Regions from separate parts of the Pseudoalteromonas sp. 13-15 genome, predicted to be linked through region 3. Evidence: predicted binding sites of a transcription regulator. Region 3 holds the regulator's gene; each other region holds the start of a gene.

Region 1 (8,431 bases), on a different replicon from region 3:
GCTACCTAACTTTATGGGCCACGTCGTTGATTTTGAATGGTCGCATAAGCGTAACACGCTTAACTTTATTGCCAATGTAGGTACGCAAAGCTTTGTTGCCAGTATCAAAGCAGGCTCTAATAAATACAAAAAGCTAGTTGATGAAGGCCAATTTATTGCAACGCAGTTAAGTGTTTCTGACTCAGATAAAACATTGGCACTTCGTGGTAACAGTGCTAAGCATCCTAACGAAGTGTTTATTGTGCGTAGTAAAAAAGCAAAGCGTTTAACAGACTCAAACAGCTGGCTGAACGATAAACGTTTTGCTAAACAAGAAACGATTAAACTTAAAGCGCGTGATGGGGTTGAACTAGACGGCGTACTTGTATACCCGCTCGATTACAAAAAAGGCACACGCTACCCACTTATAATGTCAGTACATGGCGGCCCAGAAAGTCACGACAAAGATGGGTGGGTCACCAATTACTCTCGCCCTGGCCAAATGGGTGCTGCACGTGGGTACGCAGTATTTTATCCCAACTATCGTGGTTCTACAGGTAAAGGCGTTGATTATTCAAAGCTAGGGCAAAACGATTACGCTGGTAAAGAGTTTGACGACCTAGTGGACTTTAAAAACCATTTAGTCGACATGGGTCTAGTTGACAGCAAACGCGTTGGTATCACAGGTGGTTCTTACGGCGGTTACGCCTCTGCTTGGGGTGCAACAAAACTAACTGAACATTTTGCAGCAAGTGTTATGTTTGTGGGTGTCACTAACCAACTTTCTAAGTTTGGTACCACTGATATTTCAAACGAAATGCACCTAGTGCATGCCCGTTCATACCCGTGGGATAAATGGCAATGGTATTTAGAGCGCAGCCCAATTTACTGGGCTGGTCAGTCAGAAACACCGTTGCTTATTATGCACGGTAAAGACGATCCACGCGTTCACCCTGCGCAATCTATGGAACTCTACCGCTATATGAAAGTACAAGGTAAAGATGTACGCCTTGTTTATTACCCGGGTGAAGGCCACGGCAACCGTAAAGTGGCAGCACAATACGACTACAGCTTACGTTTAATGCGTTGGATGGATAACTATTTAATAGAGGGTAAAAAAGACATGCCTGATTACGAAATAGACCACGCAGCAAAACTTAAAGCAGTAAAAGATGCCAATAAATAATTTGTGGTAAGTTAAAATATCAAGGCCGGCATTGTTGCTGGCCTTTTTTTATTATTTGTAGAACCAATATCCCCTAGCAAGCTCATGCTGTGATAAAATCTAAATTAATTCTTCGCCTCAATTTCATAATTCGACCGCTATGTCTAACAGCCCTTGTTTTACCCCATTTGCTCAACCTGTTTCCACTATTCCTTTACCGGAACAGTTTACTTACCCCTTTTTTTACGAGCCACACCCGTTAACTATTGCAGCAAGCGAACAATTGCAACACCAGCTCGAAACACTGCCACATTTAAAAGCTGAAAACGCGGGTAAAATGTTTGGCGTGTTAGTGGTTAAAAATGAGCAAAACGAACTGGGCTTTTTAGCTGCCTACTCAGGGCAAGTTGACGCAAACAAAGCCAGTATTAACTTTGTGCCCCCTATTTCAAGTATGCAATTAAACGATGAAAATTACTTAGCTAAAAGCAAAATAATAAATGACTTGAACGCACAAATAGACGAACTTGAAAACAGTGAGCAGCTAAAGAGCATTAGCCAATTATTAGCTACCGCCAACGAAGGCTTTGAAAAAGAGCTGCAAGCGCAGCATGCTTTAATGCAAAAAAGCAGAAAAAAGCGTAAAAAACAACGCAGCGACGCTGAAAAAAAATCGAGTAAAACCAAAATCCAACAACTCAAAAAAAAGCTAGCAACACAAAGCATTGAAGAAAAAAAGCAGCTTCAGGCATTAAAGCAAAAATGGCAAACACAGCTAGTCACACTTGAACAAGCGCATAGCAAAATAAACGATGAACTTGAACATTTAAAAAAACGCCGTAAAACGCTCTCCAAAAGCTTACAAAAAATACTATTTGCTCAATATCAATTTCTTAATATTGACGGCGAAATAGAAGACCTCAATGCTATTTTTGCCAAATTACCTGAGCATACGCCGGCATCGGGGGCAGGTGACTGTGCAGCCCCTAAATTGCTTCAATATGCGTTTAAACATAACTTAACACCCATTGCCATGGGTGAATTTTGGTGGGGAGCCCCGCCTAAATCTGCGGTTAGGCAGCATAAAAACTACTACCCATCTTGCTTTAGTAAATGTCAGCCTATCTTAGGCCACATGCTAAAAGGCTTAAATGTAGAACCTAGCCCACTGTTGAATAACCCTGCACAAGGTAAAGAGCTTACTGTTGTTTACCAAGATGACGATTTGGTCATAGTGAATAAACCGGCAGAGTTTTTATCGGTCCCGGGCATTACCATAGACGACTCTGTATTCTTGCGTATGAAAACACAATTTCCAGAAGCTACAGGCCCACTTATTGTGCACCGATTGGATATGTCAACCTCAGGACTATTAATCATTGCCCTAAATAAACGGGCACATAAAGCCATTCAAAAACAATTTATTGAGCGCACAATAGAAAAGCGCTACGTTGCTTTAGTTGACGGGAATATAGAACAAGAAAGCGGTACTATAGAGTTACCACTAACACCAGATTTTGATGATAAGCCGCGTCAAAAAGTGTGTTACCAAAAAGGAAAGCCTGCACTTACAACATGGCAAGTACTTGAGCGAAAAAACAACACAACTCGCTTGCAGCTTTACCCTAAAACAGGGCGCACACATCAACTGCGTGTGCACTGCGCACACGTATTAGGTTTAAACACCCCTATTATTGGTGATACACATTATGGTAAAAAAGCAGACCGGTTACACCTGCATGCAGAGTATCTAGCATTCACGCACCCGATTAATCACGAGCGTTTAGAGTTTAAAATTGATGCTGATTTTTAACTGACAAATACTAAAACCACCATAAATAAGGCTGCTATCACGCCTATACTAGGATTATAGGCGTAGATATTTTTATAAAATAACTTTTATGGTAATGTAATTGGATAATTAATGGTTAACCAATACTTAATAGAGATTGAAAATGCTAGATATAAACATCTCTCAAGGCTACAACCTGCTTAAGTTTTTGATTAGTAAAAGTATATGGATGAGGTTTAGCCAAAATTTAACTAACCCTACGTTTTTCAAAAAAAACACGTATCAAGTTAGTAAGGGCTTAATATGACTAATAACATGCAATTTAAAGCAAGTTACCTCTCGGTGTTGGTTAAACAGCTTGTTGTTGTGTTTTTTTTACTCGCCGCCTTTCAAAGTATTGCTTATTCAAACAACTCCGCTGCCCCTGAGCTCAGTCAGCAAGACGTACGCGCGCTGATTAAAAGTGTAAGAACAGATAAACTTGATTACCTGCAAAACAAAAAACAAATCACTCAAGCTTACGAGCAAAGTAAATTAAAACAGAATGACGCTTTGCATTTAGAAGCTGCAGCCATTTATGCCGAACTGCTTTTTAGGGAAGAAAAGTACGAAAAATTAGATAAACACCTCACTGTTTACTTATCAAATCAGCAATTATCTAAACAACCTGACGTATTACTGCTATTTTTGGAGTCACAATTAAAACTGCTTAGCCTACAAAAAGAACTCCAAAAGGCAAACGATGTTGTTAATCAACTAAAAACGCGATTTTCTCAATCTACACCGGCTGAAAAAATCATTATTTTAAGAGCCTTTGCATACTTTTATACCGAAACAGATGAACTGAAAAAAACCTTGAGCGTGGCACTTGATGGATTAGAACTGGCGATGCAAAACAACGATATTGCATCGCAAGGCTATTTTTACAGGAAGATAGCCGATGCGTATAATTATTTAGAAAACAAAGAAAAAGCAATAACATACGCTAAAAAAGCGCTGATCGCATATCAGCAAACTCAAGATGGCTTATATACAGCTAAAGCTTACTGGAGCTTGGGCAATGTATTACTTGAAATAAATAAACCAAACGAATCCCTCATTTATCTAGACAAAGCACTCTCTTACTTTGAATCTGTTAACATGCAAAAAGGACTGTCTTTTGCTCAGTATTCAATTGCTAATATTTTATACAAACAAGAAAACTACGAAGATGCGCTCGCCTTAGCCACAAAAAATATTGAGGTTGCCCACCTAGCCGGAATAGGTGATATGAAACTCGCATCGATGATATTGATGCTAGATATTTATAAAAAACAAGGTTTACTTGAAAAAGCCGATAAAATGAACGATGAAGTATTTTCGATGATCGATGATTTTAGCCGCAGCATTTATAAAGCCGATTACCTTCAAAAGCGATACCAGTTAAAACGAAGCCTCAACAAAACAGACGATGCATTTGACGCAATGGAGCAAATGCTTACATTTATGAAAAAGCATTACGAAGCCACCAGCGAAACAAACATTAAAACACTGCAAATAAAATTTGAAGTAAAAGAAAAAGAAGAAAAAATACTCCAACTAGAATACGACAAAAACATTAACGAATTACTCGCCAAAGAAGAGTATCAACAAAAAATAATTTGGCGGTTAAGCGCAACAATTGCGTTTATTTTAGTTATTGTGTCGTTATTACTTATTTATAAACAAGTACTACAACGTAAAAAATATTATAACATTGCGCTGACTGACTACTTAACTAGCAGTTTAAATCGACGCGGTATTATGCAAAAAGCGGCTCAAAAACTTAAGCAAAGCAATGCTACAATTGCCATTGTCGATCTAGATTTGTTTAAGCACATTAACGACACTTACGGCCACGATGTGGGTGACTCCGTTCTTAAAGCTTTTGCTCGTGCAGCACAAAATACACTTGCTGGTGACGACCAATTTGGCCGCTATGGTGGTGAGGAATGGTTATTTGTTTTAAACACTGTTGATAAACAAAGCGTTAAAACAACGTTCGATTCTATTGCCAATACACTGATAGATATTTGTAGCGAAATAGAAGGCTTAAATAATACTGAAACCATTACGTTTAGCGCAGGTGCAGCAATTAGCTCCTCCTCTAACCGCTCACTTGAAAAACTGATCATTCATGCTGATGAGCTTCTTTATAAAGCCAAACAAAGTGGCCGCAATCAGGTTAACGTTGAGCAGCCCTAGGCGTATTCAAGCTTAACAAACACATAACCCCCCAATATGTTTTTAACAAGCTAATTGTAAAAAGCTGCACGTGAAGTATAAGCTCGTATTAAAAGTAAGAAATTATTTCATCCTCTCGTCTGTAAAAAATACACAAACAATCCAAAAATATAGCCTAAAATATATAAACTCATTATTTTCAATAACTTGAAATCTGGCACTGCGTTTGCTTAATAGTTATTAAGCAACGTAATTGATTAGGATGATTTATGAATATTTTTGAAGCACTACGTAATGATCATGACAAACAACGCAAACTAGTTGACGCGCTTATTCAAACCAAGGGCGACACAAAAAAACGTCATAGCTTAATGGATGAGCTAAAAACAGAGCTAGAAGAACATGCAAAATTTGAAGAGCGCTACTTTTATAATCCATTAATTTGTGAAGATCTAACGCAAGAAAAAGCACGCCACAGTGTTGCAGAGCATCATGAAATTGATGAACTAATTGAACAACTTGAAGACACCGAAATGAGCTCATCAGCATGGTTAGTAGAAGCTAAAAAACTACACCATTTAGTGCATCATCACTTAGATGAAGAAGAACATGAAGTATTTCAACTAGCAGGTAAAGCGCTGTCTGAAGGGCAAAAAGAGCGCTTAGGCGACAAATACAACGACGCAATGCATTAATCGTAAAAGTGAGAATTCATACACCTCCCTGTGTACTTTTGGTTATAAGCTAATTGGCTTATAACCATTTTTTTGTTTGGCTGTTTTATTTAATAGTATATTTTACGTCTTGATCTCGTAATAAATAAAGCGCAAAACACGCTGCCCACATTGGCCACGCAGTAAAAAATAATAAGTTATTAAAGCCATCAATGTACTGATTGTAAGATGACAGCGTTGATAGGCCGTGCATTATAAAAATAATACCGTAAGTTATACGTTTTTTAATACCTGCTAAAAACGCTAAAACAAGTACTAGCTGCAACGCACCAATAATGTAAGCCACCATATCTGTAGAGCCACTGATCCCATAAAAATGCTCAAAAATACGTGCGCTATGTCCAGGGTTAACAAACTTATCGAATGTCCACATAACCATTACAATAAACACACCTACACGCAAAGATAAAAGTGACCACTGCAAACGATTTTGAACATCACTACTTAAAGAATCCGTCATGAAATTTCCTTTAAAAATATATAAATAAACCAAGAACAGAACAAGACCGTATAAGTTATGATTAATTTCAAACTATTTAGATTTAATCCAAGTAGGTATTCAACAACATTTAAAGCTTAAGACTATAATAAGAATAATTTGCACGCATCCATTCTAAAAATTAAAAAAGTTATACTTTAATTGAAAGATATTTTTATTCCTTTCGGTCTTTATCGCCAATAACTAATTACACTAGAGAGACAACCCTTGAAACACGCATACTTAGCACTATCGTTAGCCACCATATTAAACACTCCCCTTGTTGCTTTTGCAGCTGAAAAAACGCAAGTGAAAGATTCGATTGAACACATTGAGGTGGCTGGTCAAGTTATAAAGTCTCAAGGGCTTTCTGTTAAAAATGAAACAATTGACGGTCCTTTTGGTGATAACTTAGCACTTCAAGACATAGCACGCTCAGTTACGCCTATTTCAAGCGAACTTATAGAACAGCTTAACATTACTACTTTACAAGATGTATTAGCAGTAAGCCCAAACACATACTCTGCAAGTGGCTTTGGCGCGCCAAGTTTACCTACTATTCGCGGTCAATTGGGTGAGCTTTTTCAAGATGGTACACGTCGTCAAGCAGGTAACAATGGGTTTGGCGTGCCGTTATCGTTCAATTCTGTCGAACAAATAGATGTAGTAAAAGGCGCACCGCCGGTTTTGTTTGGTTCAAGCCAACGCAACGGTGGATTTGTTAACTTACAGTCAAAAGTAGCGTCAACGGACGAAAGTAAAGGCAAAGCGAGTTTATCGGCCGGTCGTTGGGACCAATACAGTGCGCAAATAGATTACACTGCGCCAATTATTAAAGACAAAGTCGGGTTTAGAGTAAGCTATGAACATCTTGACCATGGCAGCTATTACGATTATTCAGGTACTAAAAGCGACAGTTTATTTGCAGCACTACGCATTTTGCCAGACGATAAAAGCACTTGGGATATTAACTTTGAGCTATACCAAGTCGAATTTACCGACAACGCCGGTATTAACCGCCCTACCCAAGCTTTAATTGATGATGGCCTTTATATTACTGGCCAAGGCGTGCAAGCAAATGGCAGTACAGTACCGGCGGCGGGTTCGATTGTGTCGCCTACTGGGCAAGTAAACATTGATCGCAGCACTGTACTTACTGACCCTGATAACCAAAACGAAGCTACAACCTATTTAATTCACAGTATTTATAAACGTGAGCTAAGTGCAAATGCCTCACTTAAAAACATCACCTACTTTCAACATTTACAGCGTGAAGAGATTGCCCAAAATAGCTTTGTTGAAATTATTGACGGCGCCGACACGGCGCAAAATCGAACAGAACTAACGTATAGTTGGAACGACGAACAACAAACTATTTTTGCTTTTGACGTACGCTATAACAAAGTGCTTGGCTACAGCCAGTTCACCACAGAGGCCGACTTACCTATTGATTTAACTGGCCCATTATCAAATCGCCGCATTCCTTTAACAGACGCACAAAAGGCACGTTTGGTTGAGCTTCGCCCGGGTGTGTTCGTATCACCTGGTGCACAGTACGATATAGATAACGACGGTAGCGGCGACTTTAACCTATCAGACACCACTGACTCTCGTTCATGGCAAACAGGTTTTGCTATTCAGCAAGACTCGGATTGGACGGATAAACTTCATACAAGCGTAGGTTACCGGGTAGATTATTATGATGTAGAAGCACGTGATCCTATTGCACCACAAGGCCAAACTGCAGCAAGTGATAGCATTAACGACACGCTTCAGTCAGGTCAGGTAAGCTTTAATTACAAATTAAACGCTGATTTCACAGGCTACGGTGCCGCAAGTTATAACGAGGCCACATCAAACAGTATGGCTGGCGGTAATGTGCTGGGTGGCGGCAACGTGATTAGTGCACAAAACTTTGCAACAGAAAACACACTCGTAGAATTTGGTTTAAAATACGCCCCAACCAACAGCGACTGGTACGCTGATGGCGCGGTATTTAGCCAGCGCCGTAGTTTACGTAATCGCGATGGCAGCAATACAGGTATTCGTACCACGGGCTTTGAAAGCCAAGTATTTTACGA
Region 2 (8,431 bases), 910 kb from region 3:
GCTTATTAGCTGTTTGGCATCTAATAATGCTTGGTTTATTTGTTTTATATGTTGTGCTTGCTCAAGTATTAAATCGTACATTGTTTTATTACTACTCAGCTTACTTACCGCCGAATTTGAAGGCTCACCTATTTTAAGAGCGAGTTGTCCATCTGAAACAGGAATATACTCTTGTTCTAGTGAGCTTAATATTTGCTTGTTTGAGTTAAGCTTTCGTTGTGCGCCAGCAATCCGCATCGCTGCGCTATCAATTAAATGGTCGCTAATATTTTGCTCAATTTTATGCATTATATCGATGCGAGTAGTCGTTACCTCATACCACACTTCACTTAACTGAGATAAAGGTTGTGCATTTTGGTCGTCTAGTTTTTGTAGCAGGCTTCTTAGTTGATCAACTTGTTTATTAACCGGGTGCTCTATAAGTGATGAGTAACATTTTAATAAATGATTGTCGGCGTATTCACTAAAAAAGGAAAAACGGTTTTCTTGTTCTTGCATAAAATGAGCAAGTTGCTGTTTTTGTTCGCATGAAAACTTACTTTCGGCAAAAGCTTGAGCGCCACAGGCACGCTCTTGTCCTGCATACTCTTTACCTTGCATAAAGTTAAAATAAGCCACTAAAAGGCGAATGACTTGCGGATCGTTTGCACCATCGGCTGCTTCTAAAATTATATTTAACAAGCCGGCAATTAGGTTTGTAAATGACTGGGTAGCATGAACGGGTGTAATGTTTTGATTCGCTATTTGATAACGAAGCGAGGGTAATGCGTCGAGTGATTGCAAGCTATGAGAAATTAAATTATACAGCCGCGAATGACCATTTAAGGAGGTGTCGGTAATAAAAGTTGTTTTTAAAGAGTCATAAAAATAACGTTGGGTCGTTTGCGTTACCGTTATTTGCTCTTTAAGTTCGCAATTAAATTGTAGGCTTTTAGACGCTAAAAATATATTGCTCATAGCACGTTCTTTTTGCAATTGATGAACAAAGTCGCCTAATTTTGTTAACGACGCACAGCTATTTTGTAATTGTTTTAGCGCGTCTATTTCTTGATATTTAGCCGCAAGTAAAAATTGTTTTGTGAGAGGGTTTGCTGTTTGCATGGAGTTATTTCCGCACTTTTTTGTTTATGAAGTGCAACCTCTATTCCATATATGTAAAGATTTTATTATTCAAATTAAAATCAATTTAAAACAGCTGCTTGTGTATTACTTTAAACTAATAAAGTAAAAACAGATTTATTTTAGCAACACGAAAAGCCCCTTTTTGGTGCATTAAAAAAGAGTTTTGCCACACGGTGTACCGGTATTAAAAAACGCGCTTATTCCTGGGGAAGAATAAGCACGGATAGTGCGTTAAGCGTTAACATGTTGCACTAAAAGCGCTGGGTCAATATTCATTGTATGATTAACTACTTCACCAATGATAATGAGCGTTGGCCCCATTAACGTAGCTACTGATTCATTATTCGATATATCGTTAATAGACCCTGTTATTATTTTTTGGTTAGTTGTTGTTGCATTTTCTATTAAGGCAATAGAAGTGTTGTCGGGCCAACCTACTGATTTTAAGCCTTTACATAATTCGTTAAGCCTACTCAGCCCCATGTAAACAACAAGTGTTGGGTTGTTTTTACCTTGCATAAATGTGTAATTTTGCCAATTAGGTAACTTTTTAGGATCGGCAAATTGAGCGGTTAAAAAAGTTACACTGCGAGCTACATCACGAGCAGTTAAGGGAATACCTGTATATGCCGATGCAGCGCAAGCGGTTGTCACACCAGGAACAATTGCAAAACTAATATTATTTTGTGTTAGCGCGTCAGCTTCTTCATTTATACGAGCAAAAATGCTCGGGTCGCCGCCTTTTAAGCGCACTACATTTAACCCTTGTTGAGCATACTTAACTAAAAGATCACAAATATTCGCTTGCGACATAGAGTGTTTACCAGCGCGTTTGCCTACGAATACTCGCTGTGCTTTTTTAGGTAATGTGCTTAATAAATCTTCACTTACTAGCCAGTCATACAAAATAATATCGGCAGATTGAATTAATCGCTGAGCCTTAACAGTAATGAGTTCGGCATCGCCTGGGCCCGCACCAATAATATAAACATGGCCATTTTTAGCCTTTTTGTCGGTAAACTTAACCCCATTGGTTAGCTTGTTAATTACTTTGTTTAACCAGATGTTTTCAACACCCGAAAAATAAGAGAGCACACTCATAATTATTCCTCTAAGCTACAGCTGCTATTGCTTTAGGCTCAGCGTTTATAAATACGTTGCCGTATTCAATTTTAATATCAAACACGGGGACCTGAATTGACTCATCTTCAAGACATTGGCCTGTTTTTAAACAGAAATGCTGTTTATATAAAGGTGAAGCTACAACAAATTTATTACTGAAAGAGCCTATAATTCCGCGCGATAACACATTCGCTTTACCGATAGGGTCATAGTTACCGACTGCGAATAAAGGGCATTCATTTTGTGGTAGGTAAAAAATAGCCACTTGTTGGTTTTTAACTAGTGCGCATACGCCGCTGTTAGCAACAAGGCAATCGGTTGTTCCAATATTATGCCAAGACATCAGCTTGCTCCTCTTGTATTTCTGTTACCGCAATACGGTTTTGAGTTATCTGTTGTTCGCGTTTTTCAGCGTCTGTGGCTGGGCGAATTTGATTACGTTCTTGCACAAACAAAATGTTGTCATCGGTTTGTGGGCTATTAACAAATTGGCGAAAGCGTTTTGTTGCTTCTGGATTGTCTACTGTTTTTTTCCACTCACATGCGTATGTATTCGCTACCAAATCCATTTGTTCTTCAAGCTCTTGGCAAATACCTAAACTGTCGTCAATCACTACACTTTTGAGGTAATCAAGGCCGCCCTCTAAGTTCTCCATCCATACTGAAGTACGCTGTAACTTGTCGGCGGTTTTTATGTAAAACATCAATACACGGTCAATGTATTTTATAAGCGTGGTTGTATCTAAGTCGGTAGCAAATAAGTCTGCATGGCGAGGGCGCATGCCACCGTTACCACACACGTATAAGTTCCAGCCATTTTCAGTTGCTATGATACCGATGTCTTTACTTTGTGCTTCAGCACATTCGCGGGTACAACCTGACACTGCCATTTTAATTTTATGAGGAGAGCGCAATCCTTTATAACGGTTTTCGATATCGATGGCATGACCTACACTGTCTTGTACACCATAGCGACACCATGTACTTCCTACGCACGACTTAACCGTTCTCAGAGATTTACCATAAGCGTGACCTGTCTCAAAGCCAGCTTCAATCAGTCTTTCCCAAATAACAGGCAGCTCTTCTAAACGTGCACCAAATAAATCGATGCGTTGTCCGCCAGTCACTTTACAATAAAGATTAAAGTCTTTAGCTACTTGACCGATGACAATGAGTTTGTCGGGTGTAATTTCACCACCAGCAATACGCGGTACAACAGAGTAAGAGCCGTCTTTTTGCATATTGGCAAGGAAGGTGTCGTTTGTATCTTGAAGGCCTACATGGGTTGGCTCTAGGATAAAATCGTTCCATGTTGAGGCTAAAATAGAGGCCACTGCGGGTTTACATATTTCACAGCCATGGCCGCTGCCATGTTTAGCTATTAAATCATCAAAGGTTTTGATGCTTTCTACTTTAACCATATGGAGTAACTCTTGACGCGAATACGCGAAGTGCTCACAGAGGTGATTATTTACTTCAACGCCTCGACTTGCCAGTTCGTCGTCAACTACCGATTTAAGTAACGCTGCACAACCACCGCAACCGCTGGCAGCTTTGGTGCATGATTTAACTGAGGCTAAATCGCATGAGCCACCATCAATAGCTCCCACAATGTCGCCTTTACTCACGTTATGACACGAACAAATAGTGGCTGTATCTGGTAGGGCGCTGCCCGCAAGAGAAGGGGCGCCGGCGCTATCTGGTAAAATTAAACATTCAGGGTGCTCTGGTAAGTCCATGTCGTTTAACATGTATTGAAGTAGCGTATCGTAATCACTGGTATCGCCAACAAGGACAGCGCCTAAAAGCTTATCGCCAGTTTCATTTAATATAATTTTTTTGTAGCAATCTCTAATTGGATCTTGATAAATGAGCTCTTTGCAGTTGGGCGTTTTTGCATGCGCATCACCAATAGATCCTACTTCTACACCTAATAGTTTTAATTTAGTGCTCATATCTGCACCTAAAAACTCAAGCTCGCCGCCACTTAGCTGGCTTGCTGCAACGCGAGCCATGTTGTAACCCGGCGCCACTAAGCCAAATAACTTTTTGTCCCATAGGGCACATTCGCCAATAGCCAAAATATCAGGGTCTGATGTTTGGCACTGGTTATTGATGACTATACCGCCACGCTCCCCAAGCTCTAGATCAGCCACTTTACCTAGCTGATCATAAGGACGAATACCGGCAGAGAATAAAATTAAGTCGGTTTCTAAATAAGTGTCGTCTGAAAAGTTTAATCTAAAGCGGCTAGTTTCACCTTTAACTATTTCGCTGGTCGCTTTTGATGTATGAACAGTCACACCCAGTTTTTCTATTTTATTTTTTAATAGCGTGCCGCCTTGCTCGTCGAGCTGGACAGCCATAAGCTGCGGCGCAAATTCAACAACATGTGTATCAAGTCCTAATTGTTTAATGGCGTTCGCGGCTTCAAGTCCTAATAAACCACCACCAATAACTACACCACTTTTACTGGCTGCGGCACTGGCTTTTATTTGCTCTAAATCCTCTAGGGTGCGATAAACCAAACAATGTGGTTGATCGTTTCCCTTAATTGGCGGCACAAACGGGAACGAGCCCGTAGCAAGAACAAGCTTATCGTACGGGTATTGATCGCCTGTTTGGGTATTAACAACTTTGTTTACTCTATCTATGCCTTCAACCCATTGGTTAGTGAATACATTAATATTGAGTTGTTGATAATTTTCTAAAGTTGTTAGCGCTAAATCGTTTGCTGTTTTACCATCAAATACGCTTGATAAATAAACACGGTCGTAAGCTAAATTTGCTTCACCACATAAAACGGTGATGTTTGCGTTAGCATCGCTTTGGCGCATTTTTTCTACAAAATGATGTCCGACCATACCATTGCCAATTATTAGTATTTTTTGCGCGGTTTGCATTAGGCATTCCTTCAGTGACGGTTTAAATTTTACACACAAAAAAGCCCGTCACAATTGTAATTAAATACAATTGTGTACGGGCCTCTTTGCCTCTGGTTGCTTTTTCAACCAATATGTATGCCGTTAATTAACGTGCTTAGTGTTCAATAAAGCAATAACCTAGCCATAAGTTTAAGTTTTTGATTAATAGTGATATTAATGTGCTTTTAGGATTTAGAGATTTAAAAACGAACACTTTAGGTGCAAGGTTAGTACTAATTAGTGCAGTAAAAAATATATTTAATGTTTTGAAAATGAGTGAGAGTTATCCCCATTGTTTTGTTAAATTGTGGGAGATACTAATATGGGTATGTTGCGTGCAACATCGATTTAACCAGTGATAAGCGCTAACGTGTTTTTTAGCTATGTAGTTAACTATTAATGAAAGCGAGCAGGGTAATCATAGTTATATAGAAGCCAACGCCTAGCGCAATAACCGGCACTACTTTTTTGGATTTCCTTTGTTTAAAACTAGCATAATCTTTAAATTCCATTTTATAGCTTCCAATCGTTGTAACTTTTAACAGCATACAACCTGTTGCATAAAACAAGAAACCGAAGGCTGTTTCAATTAAAAGCCATAAAAATATATCTGTAACAATGCTCATTTTTCCCCCTTAATCAAAAAGCTCAGCTAATTAGCGTAAACCAATAATAGTAAAGCATAGTTATTGGTAAAAAATAATACTTAAATTGTAAGTAAACATGCGAGTGTATTCTCTCACATTTTGCAAAATGCAAACTTGTCAATTGCAAACTGCATTAGGATTATACTGCATTTATTTTATTTATAATAAATTCATAAAGTTAAGTTTTGGAATAGACCCTGCAACAGTTTAATTACTTAACTTTTTAAGGGCTAAATTATGAAACTAAATAAACTTGCAACAGCATGCTTAGTTATATTTCCATGCGCTGTGCTTAGTCAACCATTCGAGTCGTGCCCAAGCCAGGCATTTTTAATGCAAGATGCTAACGCGCAACTATACGGAATAGATTTAGTTTCAGCTAAACCTACCGTTTTAGCATCGCAGCTAACGTTCGCTAACGAATTAAATACTAACAGCGTTAATGCAGTCGGTTTTAATTATAAAGATCAATACATGTACGGTTACAGTAAGCAAACGCCTGGTAGCGTAGTGCAGCTTGGCAGCAACTACGAAATGAAGCGGCTAAACGTACAAGGTATACCTGCCACTAATTTTTACGTCGGTGATATACAAGTTGTAGGTGAGGGCAATGACCAACGAGCTACCTATTATGTTTATCATCCTAACTTTGGCCTATATGGTATTAATTTAGATGGTGACTTAGATGCATCTATTACGGCAAGTTTGTTAACCAATACAAACACTTGGAAATTGTCTATTTATGACTTTGCTTTTCACCCAACTAGTAACCTTTTATATGCGGTTGAGCCAAATGGCAATTTATACGAAATAGATATTGCAGCAAATACCCATACGTTAATTACTCAAGTTGATGTAGGCGATGATACTGGCGCATTTGGCGCGGCTTATTTTGATGTGAAGGGCCAGTTTTATTTTAGTAACAATAAAAGCGGTAAAATCCATAAAGTTGATTTAAGTGTTAGCCCAGTCGTTGGCTACACCCCGGTGGCAAATGTGTTTACATCGGGGCCTAAATCAAGTCAAAACGACGGTGCGCGCTGTGCAATTGCAGAAGTAAAAGTAACTGACAGCTCAATTGATTTTGGTGACGCGCCAGCGCCTTACAACACAAGCCTTGAGCAAAGTGGCGCAAGGCATTTATTTGACCCTAATAGTACCGGCTCAGATTTAATTTATTTGGGAAGCTCGGTGGGTGGTGAAAATATTAATACCAATGCCGATTTACTATTGTCTCCTATTGATGATTCAGACGATGGCGTAAGTTTTGTAACGGCGATTTCGGCAGGGCAAGACTCGCAAATTATTGTTAACGCGTCTACTTCTGGCTTTTTATATGCGTGGTTTGATTGGGACCAAAATGGCCGTTTTACTGAAGACGAAAGAATGGTAACTAAACGCGCCATAAATGAAGGCGATAACAGCATTTTAATCACGGTGCCAAGTAACACCAAAGTGGGCCAAACATGGGCTCGATTCAGAGTCACAGATGGCACAGAGGCGTCGCTGATCACGGCAACAGGCGGTGTGCTGGGCGGCGAAGTAGAAGATTACGAAATTACCACTTATGCAAGCGCTGTTTACCCTGGCGAAAATGATTGGGTAACCCTTGCATTTGAGGATAGATGGCCGTTTGCAGGTGATTACGACTTTAATGATCTAGTGCTCAATTACAGAACCACACAGCTTATGGAAGGGAGTAATGTGGTTGGCTATAAAATTGATGGTCAACTAATTGGTATTGGAGCCACATACCATAATGGCTTTGCTGTGAGATTAAAAGAAACTGTCAATAATACCACTCACACTATTTTACGAGACGAAGTCGATGAAGATGCAATTAGCTTTATTATTGACGGGCAACCGCAAACAGCGAGTCCTTTGGAGGCAGGTAGAAACGAAGCTATCCTCATTTTCATGCAAGATACCTGGGCCCACGTTTCAAAAGAGTCGGGCTGTAGTTACTTTAGAACAGAAGATAATTGTGATGAAAACGTTAAAGTTACCTTTAGCATGAGTATTCCTTTAAAAGAACCAAAAGCTAAAAGTGCATCTCCCGGTACGCTGCTTGACCCGTTTATTTTTGCAACTAATGGCTTTTACCACGGTGATTTTTTAGTCGGTAAAAACGCCCGAGGCTGGGAAGTACACATTAAAAACCAGGCACCAACTGAAGCGTTTGATACATCACTCTACAGCGTTACAAACGCAGATGATGCCAGCGTACAAAGCAATGGCTTGTATTTTCTTAACGAAAACGGTTTACCGTGGGCAATGGAGGTCGGTATGCAATGGCTGCATCCCCTTGAAGGGGTAGACATAACCGACGCTTACGGAAGTTTTGCAGAGTTTGCTCAATCATCGGGTAAACAAAAGCCAACGTGGTTTAACGATTACAGTATTAGTAATGTTGTTGTAAGAGGGGAACAGTAATGAAAAAAGCACTATTAATTTTATCACTATCAATAGGGTTAACAGCATGTGGCGGCGGTGGTTCAGAAGAGACAAAAGCACCAGCAGTCGCGACGGTATCTTCTACCTCTACACCAGCAAATAATCCAACAGGGATTAACGCAATCACTGTTGATAACGAATTTAATTTATCTACTAAGTATT
Region 3 (8,431 bases):
TGGGCTCATCAGCACCTGAAATGATGGTATCAGCCTCTGCTGCATTAGCTGGAAAAACAGACACTGCGGTAGGCAACGCAATTGGCTCAAATATCACAAATATTTTACTGGTATTAGGTATTACTGCTTTATTTAGGCCTCTTAGCGTTTCTTCAAGTACATTAAAACGTGAAATCCCGTTAGTGCTTATCGTATCTCTAGCTACTTGGTATATTTTTTCAGATAACTACTTTTCGCTTGCTGAAGGCGTTGCCTTATTAATTGGTTTTGTCGTCTTTATTGGCGGGCTGATTATTGTTTCGCTACGTGCTAAAAATCAAACAGACCCATTTGTATCAGAAGCATGTGATGAAGTACCCAATGACGTACCAACAAAAAAAGCAGTAATTTGGTTAGTTATTGGTATGGTATTACTCCCTGTCAGTGCACATTTTTTAATAGATTCAGCGGTCGATATTGCAAAATATTTTGGCCTAAGTGATTTAGTGATTGGCTTAACAATTATTGCAATAGGTACTAGCCTGCCAGAGCTTGCAGCCTCAATTGCAGGGGTTCTTAAAAATGAAGATGACTTAGCACTGGGTAATATTGTTGGCTCTAATATTTTTAATATTCTTGCCGTGCTGCCTTTCGCAGGCATTATCAACCCTTCTGCTATTGACCCGTCTGTTGCTAACCGCGACATACTTATTATGATTGGTGCCACGGTCGCACTTATTATCATGTCATTGAACTTTAGAGGTGCTCAGCGCATCAATAGAGTAGAGGGCGGCTTATTATTAATCGCTTTTTTAGGCTACCAAGGGTATATTTTCAGTCAAGTAGGGTAAGTAATGGCAACGCTAAATTTTATTGAACAAGGCCTACGTGTATTAGACATAGAGCGCCAAGCATTGAGTGATATTGCACAATATGTGGATGAAAATTTTCATCAAGCATGTCAGTTAATATATGACTGCCAAGGGCGAACTATTGTTATAGGCATGGGAAAATCGGGTCATATTGGCAATAAAATAGCGGCGACTTTAGCAAGTACTGGCAGCCCTGCATTTTTTGTACACCCAGGTGAGGCAAGCCATGGCGACTTAGGTATGATCACTAAAAATGATGTGGTTATGCTAATTTCTAATTCTGGTGAAACAAGCGAAGTCCTCAATATAATTCCTGTTTTGAAACGCCTCGGCGCAAAAATGATAGCCATGACAGGCAACGCTAGCTCAACAATGGCAACGCTTGCAAACGTACATATTTGCATAAAAGTACAAAAAGAAGCCTGTTCGTTAGGCTTAGCCCCTACAGCAAGCACAACAGCAACACTTGCAATGGGCGATGCCATGGCGGTTGCACTGTTAGAAGCTCGCGGTTTTACAGCTGATGACTTTGCGCTATCTCACCCCGGCGGCAGTTTAGGTAAACGTTTACTGCTGACCCTAAAAGATGTCATGCATAGCGGTAAAAACACACCTATTATTAACGTTACTCAAACTATAAAAGATGCACTGATAGAAATGTCGGCAAAAGGCTTAGGCATGACAGCCATAGTTGATTCTCAGCAACAACTTGTAGGGCTCTTTACCGACGGTGATTTACGTCGTATTTTAGAACAACGAATTGATATACATACAACACAAATAGATGTTGTAATGACCAAGTCCTGCACAACGGCAACGCAAGATATTTTGGCCGCTGAAGCACTTAATATTATGGAGCAAAAGCGTATTAATGGTTTAATTATCGTTAATGAGCAAAACCACCCTATTGGTGCATTAAATATGCAAGACTTACTAAAAGCAGGAGTATTATAAATGCAATTTGAAGAGCTCTATCAACCATTGAGTGAAGACGCAAAAGCACGTGCAAAAAAAGTAAAGCTACTTATTTGTGATATTGATGGTGTGTTTTCTGATGGTCGCATTTATTTGGGTAACCAAGGCGAAGAGCTTAAAGCATTTAATACAAAAGATGGCTTTGGCATTAAAGCGCTAATTAATAGCGGCTTTGAAGTTGCGGTAATTACAGGACGCCACTCAAAAATAGTACAACAGCGTATGACAAGCCTAACAGTACAACATATATACCAAGGCCAAGAAAATAAATTACTCGCTTACGAAGAACTAAAAACAAAGCTCAATTTAAATGATGAGCAAATTGCCTACATTGGCGATGATGGCCCAGACATGCCAGTGATGGAGTTAGTCGGGTTTGCTGTTGCAGTAAATGACGCACATCCGCTAATAAAACGTTTAGCACATTATACAACACAAATGCTAGGTGGCTTTGGTGCAGTGAGAGAACTAACCGACCTACTAATGCTTGAAAATAACAAACCTTTGACCACAAAAGGGACTAGTTCATGAATACAGCGCGCATAATATTAAGCGTTTTATTCATCAGCTGTATGGTTTGGCTTTGGTACCCTTATTTCACACAAGTAAATTTACCACAACAAACCGAAGCAGACATAATTGCAAAGCCCGATTACACAGCCATAGAGCTAAAACAAACAGCGTATGACGAAAATGGGAAAATCAGCCATAAAGTAACGGCAGCGCGAATGGAGCTATATCAAGAATTAGGGTTTACCTTTTTTGATAAACCTATTTTTACGCTATACAACGACAAACAAACATGGCGAATTAACGCTAATGAAGCAACATTATACGAAGGCAGACAACTAATATTAGAAGGTAACGTTGTTGCTAGTAATTTAACTGATAACGCAATGATAGATAAAATTAATGCTGATAACATTCAGGTAGATATAAAATTACTAACGATGCAATCAGAGCAGCCTGTCATTGTTACAGGGCCCAATTTAAAAATCACCGGTAAAGGCTTAGAAGCCGATTTAAAAACCGAAGTGATAAAATTAATTAACCATACGCGAACTATTTATTATGACCAATAAACTATCAACACTCTTTATTATTCCAACATTTTTACTTGCATTAGGTACTAATGCCGCTGAAACAACAGCGCCAATTTCTGCAAATCAAATTTCGATTAGTGCGGATAAACAAGAGGGTCAACTAAAAGAAAACGTAGGTATCTTCGAAAAAAATGTTGAAATTATTCATGGCGACAGAAAAATTACCGCAGACCGCCTTGAGGTTCACAAGCGCGATGAGCTAGGCGACAACAAGCAATTGTTAATTGCCACAGGTACGCCTGCATATTTTGAAGAAAAACAAGCCGACGGCACAATAATGAGCGCCAGCGCTAATGAAGTTAGGTACGATGTTTCAACGCGTTTTTTAACATTAATTGGAGATGCAGAGATATCTCAAGCTGGGCAAAAAATGAATGCTAAAAGCATTACCTACGATATAGAACAGCAGCTTATTAGCGCCGAAAAAGATGAAAGCTCAACTGACCGTGTACACACTATCTTAGTGCCTGTGGAGCCTAAAAAAAATGACAAAGGCCAACCATGAGCACATTAAAAGCAGAGCTACTAGCCAAAAGCTACAAAGGCCGTGAAGTTGTAAAAAATGTGGGCTTAGAAGTTAAAGCTGGCAGTATTGTAGGCTTGCTTGGGCCAAACGGCGCAGGTAAAACAACAACCTTTTACATGATTGTAGGCTTAGTCCCTAGCGACAAAGGCAAAATATCTATCGATGATAACGATATTACGCTTTTACCTATGCACAGTCGTGCTAGATTAGGCATTGGCTACTTACCACAAGAGTCGTCTATATTCAGAAAATTAACAGTGTATCAAAACTTAATGTCTATTTTAGAAACTCGAAAGGAGCTCACTAAACAAGCCAGAGAAGATACATTGAATAATCTATTAGATGAATTTAGCATTCAACACATTCGCGACAGCAAAGGCATGGCATTATCGGGCGGAGAACGTCGCCGAGTGGAGATTGCACGTGCTTTAGCTGCAGATCCAAAGTTTATTTTGTTAGACGAACCTTTTGCCGGTGTTGACCCTATCTCAGTATTAGATATTAAAAAGATTATTGAACACCTGAAAAACCGTGGTATTGGCGTATTAATAACAGACCACAATGTGAGAGAAACCCTTGATGTTTGTGAAAAAGCCTACATTGTTTCTCATGGGGAACTGATTGCTTCTGGTACCCCTGAACACGTATTAAATGATAAAACTGTACGCGATGTATATTTAGGCGAGCAATTTAGGCTGTAACATTTACGCCTTATTTATAAGCATCTGCTAGTATTAATTATAACAACTTAAAAGGATTGTTAGAGATACATGAGGCAATCACTACAGCTGCGCATGGGCCAGCAACTTACAATGACACCTCAGTTGCAACAAGCTATTCGCTTGCTGCAATTAAGCACATTGGATCTTCAGCAAGAAATACAAGAAGCGCTCGACAGCAACCCATTACTTGAGGTTGAGGAGCAAGACTACGCCGATGACCTTGCGGGCAAAAATGAGCAAAAAGCAGATAACGATGAAGTTACAGTAACCGTATCTGCAGATGAAGCCCCTAGCGAGTATGAACAAGACAGTGGTGAAGCGCTTGCTAAAGATACCGTAAGTGACGACATGGCAATGGACGTTAGCTGGGATGAGTACATGAGTGCAGCCCCTGCATCATCTTCAGGACCAATGCCTGAAGATGAGTCTATATATCAGGGCGCATCAACTGAAACGCTTCACGAATACTTAATGTGGCAATTACAATTAACGCCATTTAGCCCTACAGATGAAGCCATTGCTATTGCTATTGTAGAAGCGGTGGATGATTCAGGCATACTGACACTCAGTTGCGAAGAGATTTTAGAGAGCTTTAATCAAGATAACGACGATGACGTTGAGGTTGAACTTGACGAAATAGAAGCTGTATTAAAGCGCATTCAGCTATTTGACCCAGTGGGTATTGCGGCACGTAGCTTACAAGAGTGTTTGTGTATTCAGTTAAATCAATTTGATAAAGGCACGCCTTTTATTGATGAAACAAAAATGATTTTAACCGAGCACATTGATTTGTTAGCTGCTCGTGACTACCGTACATTAATGAAAAAAACGAAGCTCAAAGAAGATGAGCTTAAAGAAGTAATGACACTTATTCATACGCTTAACCCTAAGCCTGCAGACACAATAGTACGAGAAGAGTCTGAGTATGTAATACCTGATGTGTCAGTTAAAAAAATTAAAGGCCGCTGGATTGTAGAGTTAAACCCAGACAGCATGCCAAAAATTCGTGTAAACAGCCAATATGCAGCGATGTCGCGTACAGTTAAATCAAGCGGCGACAGTCAATTTATTCGCTCACATTTACAAGAAGCTAAATGGTTTATAAAAAGCTTAGAAAGTAGAAATGATACACTTTTAAAAGTAACTAACTGTATTGTTAAACAACAACAGGGCTTTTTTGAACACGGGCCAGAAGCCATGAAACCGATGGTTTTAAATGATGTTGCCGAAATGGTAGAAATGCACGAATCAACAATTTCGCGCGTAACTACGCAAAAGTATATGCACACACCGCGTGGAATATTTGAGCTTAAATACTTTTTCTCAAGCCACGTAAGTACCGAAAATGGTGGAGAATGTTCATCTACGGCAATACGTGCACTTATTAAAAAATTAATCGCAGCAGAAAACTCAGCAAAACCATTGAGTGATAGCAAAATTGCGGATATATTGGCTGAGCAAGGAATTAAAGTAGCGAGACGTACAATCGCAAAATATCGCGAATCTCTTGCTATTCCACCGTCAAATCAGCGAAAGAGCCTGATCTAAGACGCTAAACAAAGAGGGTAATGCTTATGCAACTAAATTTAACTGGTCGTCATGTAGAACTAACTGATTCATTAAGAGACTATATAAATACCAAATTTGCGAAGCTAGAAAGGCACTCTGATCATATTAATAATGTTCATGTCATTCTTGATATAGAAAAATTAAATCAAAAAGCAGAAGCAACTATTCATGTAAGTGGTGCTGAATTATTCGCATCCACTGAACATCAAGATATGTATGCAGCTATTGATTCATTGATTGACAAGCTTGACCGTCAAGTAATTAAACACAAAGAGAAGCTTGCTCGACACTAATATGATGAAATTAAGTTCACTTATATGCGAGGACTGCAGTAAAGCTGCGGTCCTTTTTAATAGTAAAAAAAGAATTTTAGAGTTTATTAGCGAGCTGGCTCACGATAAATTACCGTATTTATCTCAACAGGATATTTTGGGCGCTTTATTAACCCGCGAAAAGCTAGGCAGCACAGGGATAGGAAGAGGTATTGCTATTCCACATGGCCGAATGAGCGGCGCACAAGAACCTTTAGCATTGGTGTTAGTAAGTGAAACACCGATTAATTTTGATGCTATAGACAACCGCCCTGTTGATATTTTTGTTGCACTCATCGTACCTGAAGGCGATAACCAACAGCATTTAAAGACGCTAGCAACGATAGCTGATAAACTAAAAAATAAAGAATTTTGTAAGCAGCTTCGCTGTGCTAAATCGGATGCTGAGTTGTATCAAATTATTGTTGACCAATCGTAACAAATTTAAAGGGTGATTAATGGAGTTGATTATCATAAGTGGCCGTTCTGGTTCTGGTAAGTCGGTTGCTTTACGCGTTGTTGAAGATCTAGGTTATTATTGCGTAGATAACATCCCAGTAAATTTATTACCTTCTTTGGTAAGAAGCGTTTCTGATAACTACGATAAAATTGCCGTTAGTATAGATGTGCGAAATTTACCAAAAGAGCAAGATGAATTTAATCACATAATCGAATACTTACCGGGTTTTACAAAACCAACGCTGTTCTACTTAGACAGTGAAGATCAAACTCTTATTAAGCGCTTTTCTGAAACTAGGCGCTTACACCCTTTATCAATAGATTCACTTCCGCTTGATTTAGCCATAAAAAAAGAAAAAGAACTTCTCGATGTGCTAATTACGCGCGCCGATTACATGATCGATACCAGTGAGCTAAGCGTTCATCAACTTGCTGAATCAATTCGCGAAAAAATATTAGGTAAAAAAGATAAGCAGCTGATTGTTACATTTGAATCATTTGGTTTTAAACATGGCATTCCTAAAGAGGCAGATTACGTATTTGATGCACGTTTTTTACCTAACCCGCACTGGGAGCCTGAACTAAAACCACTGAATGGCCTAGACCAACCAGTAAAAGATTATTTGGCTAGCCACAGCATAGTTCAAAAATTTACATGGCAAATACAAACCTTTGTACAAACATGGCTACCACACCTAGAGCGAAATAACAGAAGCTATTTAACTATTGCGATTGGCTGTACTGGCGGGCAACATCGCTCTGTATATTTAGCGCAAACAATTGGAGAAAGCTTTGCAGTTACGCATCCCAATGTAAAAATACGTCACAGAGAACAAGAAAAGTAATTTTACAAAACTAATAACCTGTTCAGCTTTGATAGAGTAATGTATGCGTATAGAAGACACTTTTTTAATACAAAATAAATTAGGACTGCATGCCAGAGCCGCGACTGTATTAGCCCAACTCGCTGTAAAATTTGATGCTTCAATCACCTTGTTTCAAGATGATAAAGAAGCTGCTGGTGACAGTGTATTAGCACTGATGCTACTTGAAAGTAGCCAAGGTAAAGAAGTTAAAGTGGTATGTGAAGGGCCTGATGCAGAGCAAGCTTTAAATGCAATTGGAGAACTTATTTCGCAACGATTTAACGAACAAGAGTAACGTTAATTTTTAACATTTAAATAAAATAACTATAATCAAAATAACTGGCTGCTAGGTCGTACTCCCCCACCCACTAGGTAACAGTTACAGTATAAATAAAGGACGCCAATGCCCGAAGCTTTTGAACAAGACTACCCACTACAACAACTAAAACAAGTGACTAAGTCACTTAATAGTGGTCAGTTTGTTCAAGTTAGGCGCATGCTCGCAAAAACAGCACCATGTGATACTGCATTATTATTAGAATCATCTCCACACAAAATTCGTCGCTTGCTATGGCAGTTAGTTGATCCTGATGTTCAAGGTGATGTGCTCGAAGAATTATCAGAAGACGTGCGCCTGGGCATTATTGCCCAAATGGAACCTGAGCACATTGCTGCTGCCACTGAAGACATGGGTCACGATGACCTAGGTGAAGTATTACGTAGTTTGCCTGACACCGTTTATCAAGACGTTGTTAGCGCCATGGACACCCAAGATAGAGAACGCGCAACACAAGCGCTATCTTATCAAGAGCGCTCTGCCGGCGCACTCATGAACACCGATACGGTAACTATTCGCCCAGATGTGACCATTGATGTCGTACTACGTTACATTCGACTTCGCGGAGAGTTACCTGAAGGCACTGACGACCTGTATGTGGTTGATAAGCATAACTGCTTTATTGGTGCTTTATCGCTGAGTACATTGCTAACTAATCCACCAGAAAAAATTGTTCGCGATTTAATGGATGAAGAATGTGAGTCAATTCCAA

Evidence for each region. Region 3 encodes sigma-54, which starts transcription at its own class of promoters, with help from an activator protein. Its sites were predicted from a motif close to GTTGGCACGNNNNTNGNNT; they were not measured.
Region 1: ATS72_RS17975 (hemerythrin domain-containing protein) is a predicted target of sigma-54. The motif match lies at 5,352-5,370, and genes of this name have one in related genera.
Region 2: nirB (nitrite reductase large subunit NirB) is a predicted target of sigma-54. The motif match lies at 5,297-5,315, and genes of this name have one in related genera.

Annotation. Positions count from the first base shown of each region.
Region 1 is NZ_CP019163.1:545,602-554,032, reverse strand. Features, by position in the region: gene ATS72_RS17990 (S9 family peptidase) at 1-1,165, shown strand, start outside; gene ATS72_RS17985 (RluA family pseudouridine synthase) at 1,305-2,957, shown strand; gene ATS72_RS17980 (tetratricopeptide repeat-containing diguanylate cyclase) at 3,240-5,159, shown strand; gene ATS72_RS17975 (hemerythrin domain-containing protein) at 5,408-5,833, shown strand; gene ATS72_RS17970 (hypothetical protein) at 5,919-6,332, opposite strand; gene ATS72_RS17965 (TonB-dependent receptor) at 6,579-8,431, shown strand, end outside.
Region 2 is NZ_CP019162.1:562,657-571,087, forward strand. Features, by position in the region: gene ATS72_RS02700 (nitrate- and nitrite sensing domain-containing protein) at 1-1,101, opposite strand, end outside; gene cobA (uroporphyrinogen-III C-methyltransferase) at 1,354-2,223, opposite strand; gene nirD (nitrite reductase small subunit NirD) at 2,234-2,587, opposite strand; gene nirB (nitrite reductase large subunit NirB) at 2,574-5,147, opposite strand; gene ATS72_RS02720 (hypothetical protein) at 5,558-5,794, opposite strand; gene ATS72_RS02725 (LruC domain-containing protein) at 6,053-8,248, shown strand; gene ATS72_RS02730 (hypothetical protein) at 8,248-8,431, shown strand, end outside.
Region 3 is NZ_CP019162.1:3,015,420-3,023,850, reverse strand. Features, by position in the region: gene ATS72_RS14000 (calcium/sodium antiporter) at 1-830, shown strand, start outside; gene ATS72_RS13995 (KpsF/GutQ family sugar-phosphate isomerase) at 834-1,805, shown strand; gene kdsC (3-deoxy-manno-octulosonate-8-phosphatase KdsC) at 1,806-2,357, shown strand; gene lptC (LPS export ABC transporter periplasmic protein LptC) at 2,354-2,908, shown strand; gene lptA (lipopolysaccharide transport periplasmic protein LptA) at 2,898-3,434, shown strand; gene lptB (LPS export ABC transporter ATP-binding protein) at 3,431-4,156, shown strand; gene ATS72_RS13970 (RNA polymerase factor sigma-54) at 4,226-5,725, shown strand; gene hpf (ribosome hibernation promoting factor) at 5,752-6,039, shown strand; gene ptsN (PTS IIA-like nitrogen regulatory protein PtsN) at 6,044-6,496, shown strand; gene rapZ (RNase adapter RapZ) at 6,516-7,361, shown strand; gene ATS72_RS13950 (HPr family phosphocarrier protein) at 7,405-7,677, shown strand; gene mgtE (magnesium transporter) at 7,786-8,431, shown strand, end outside.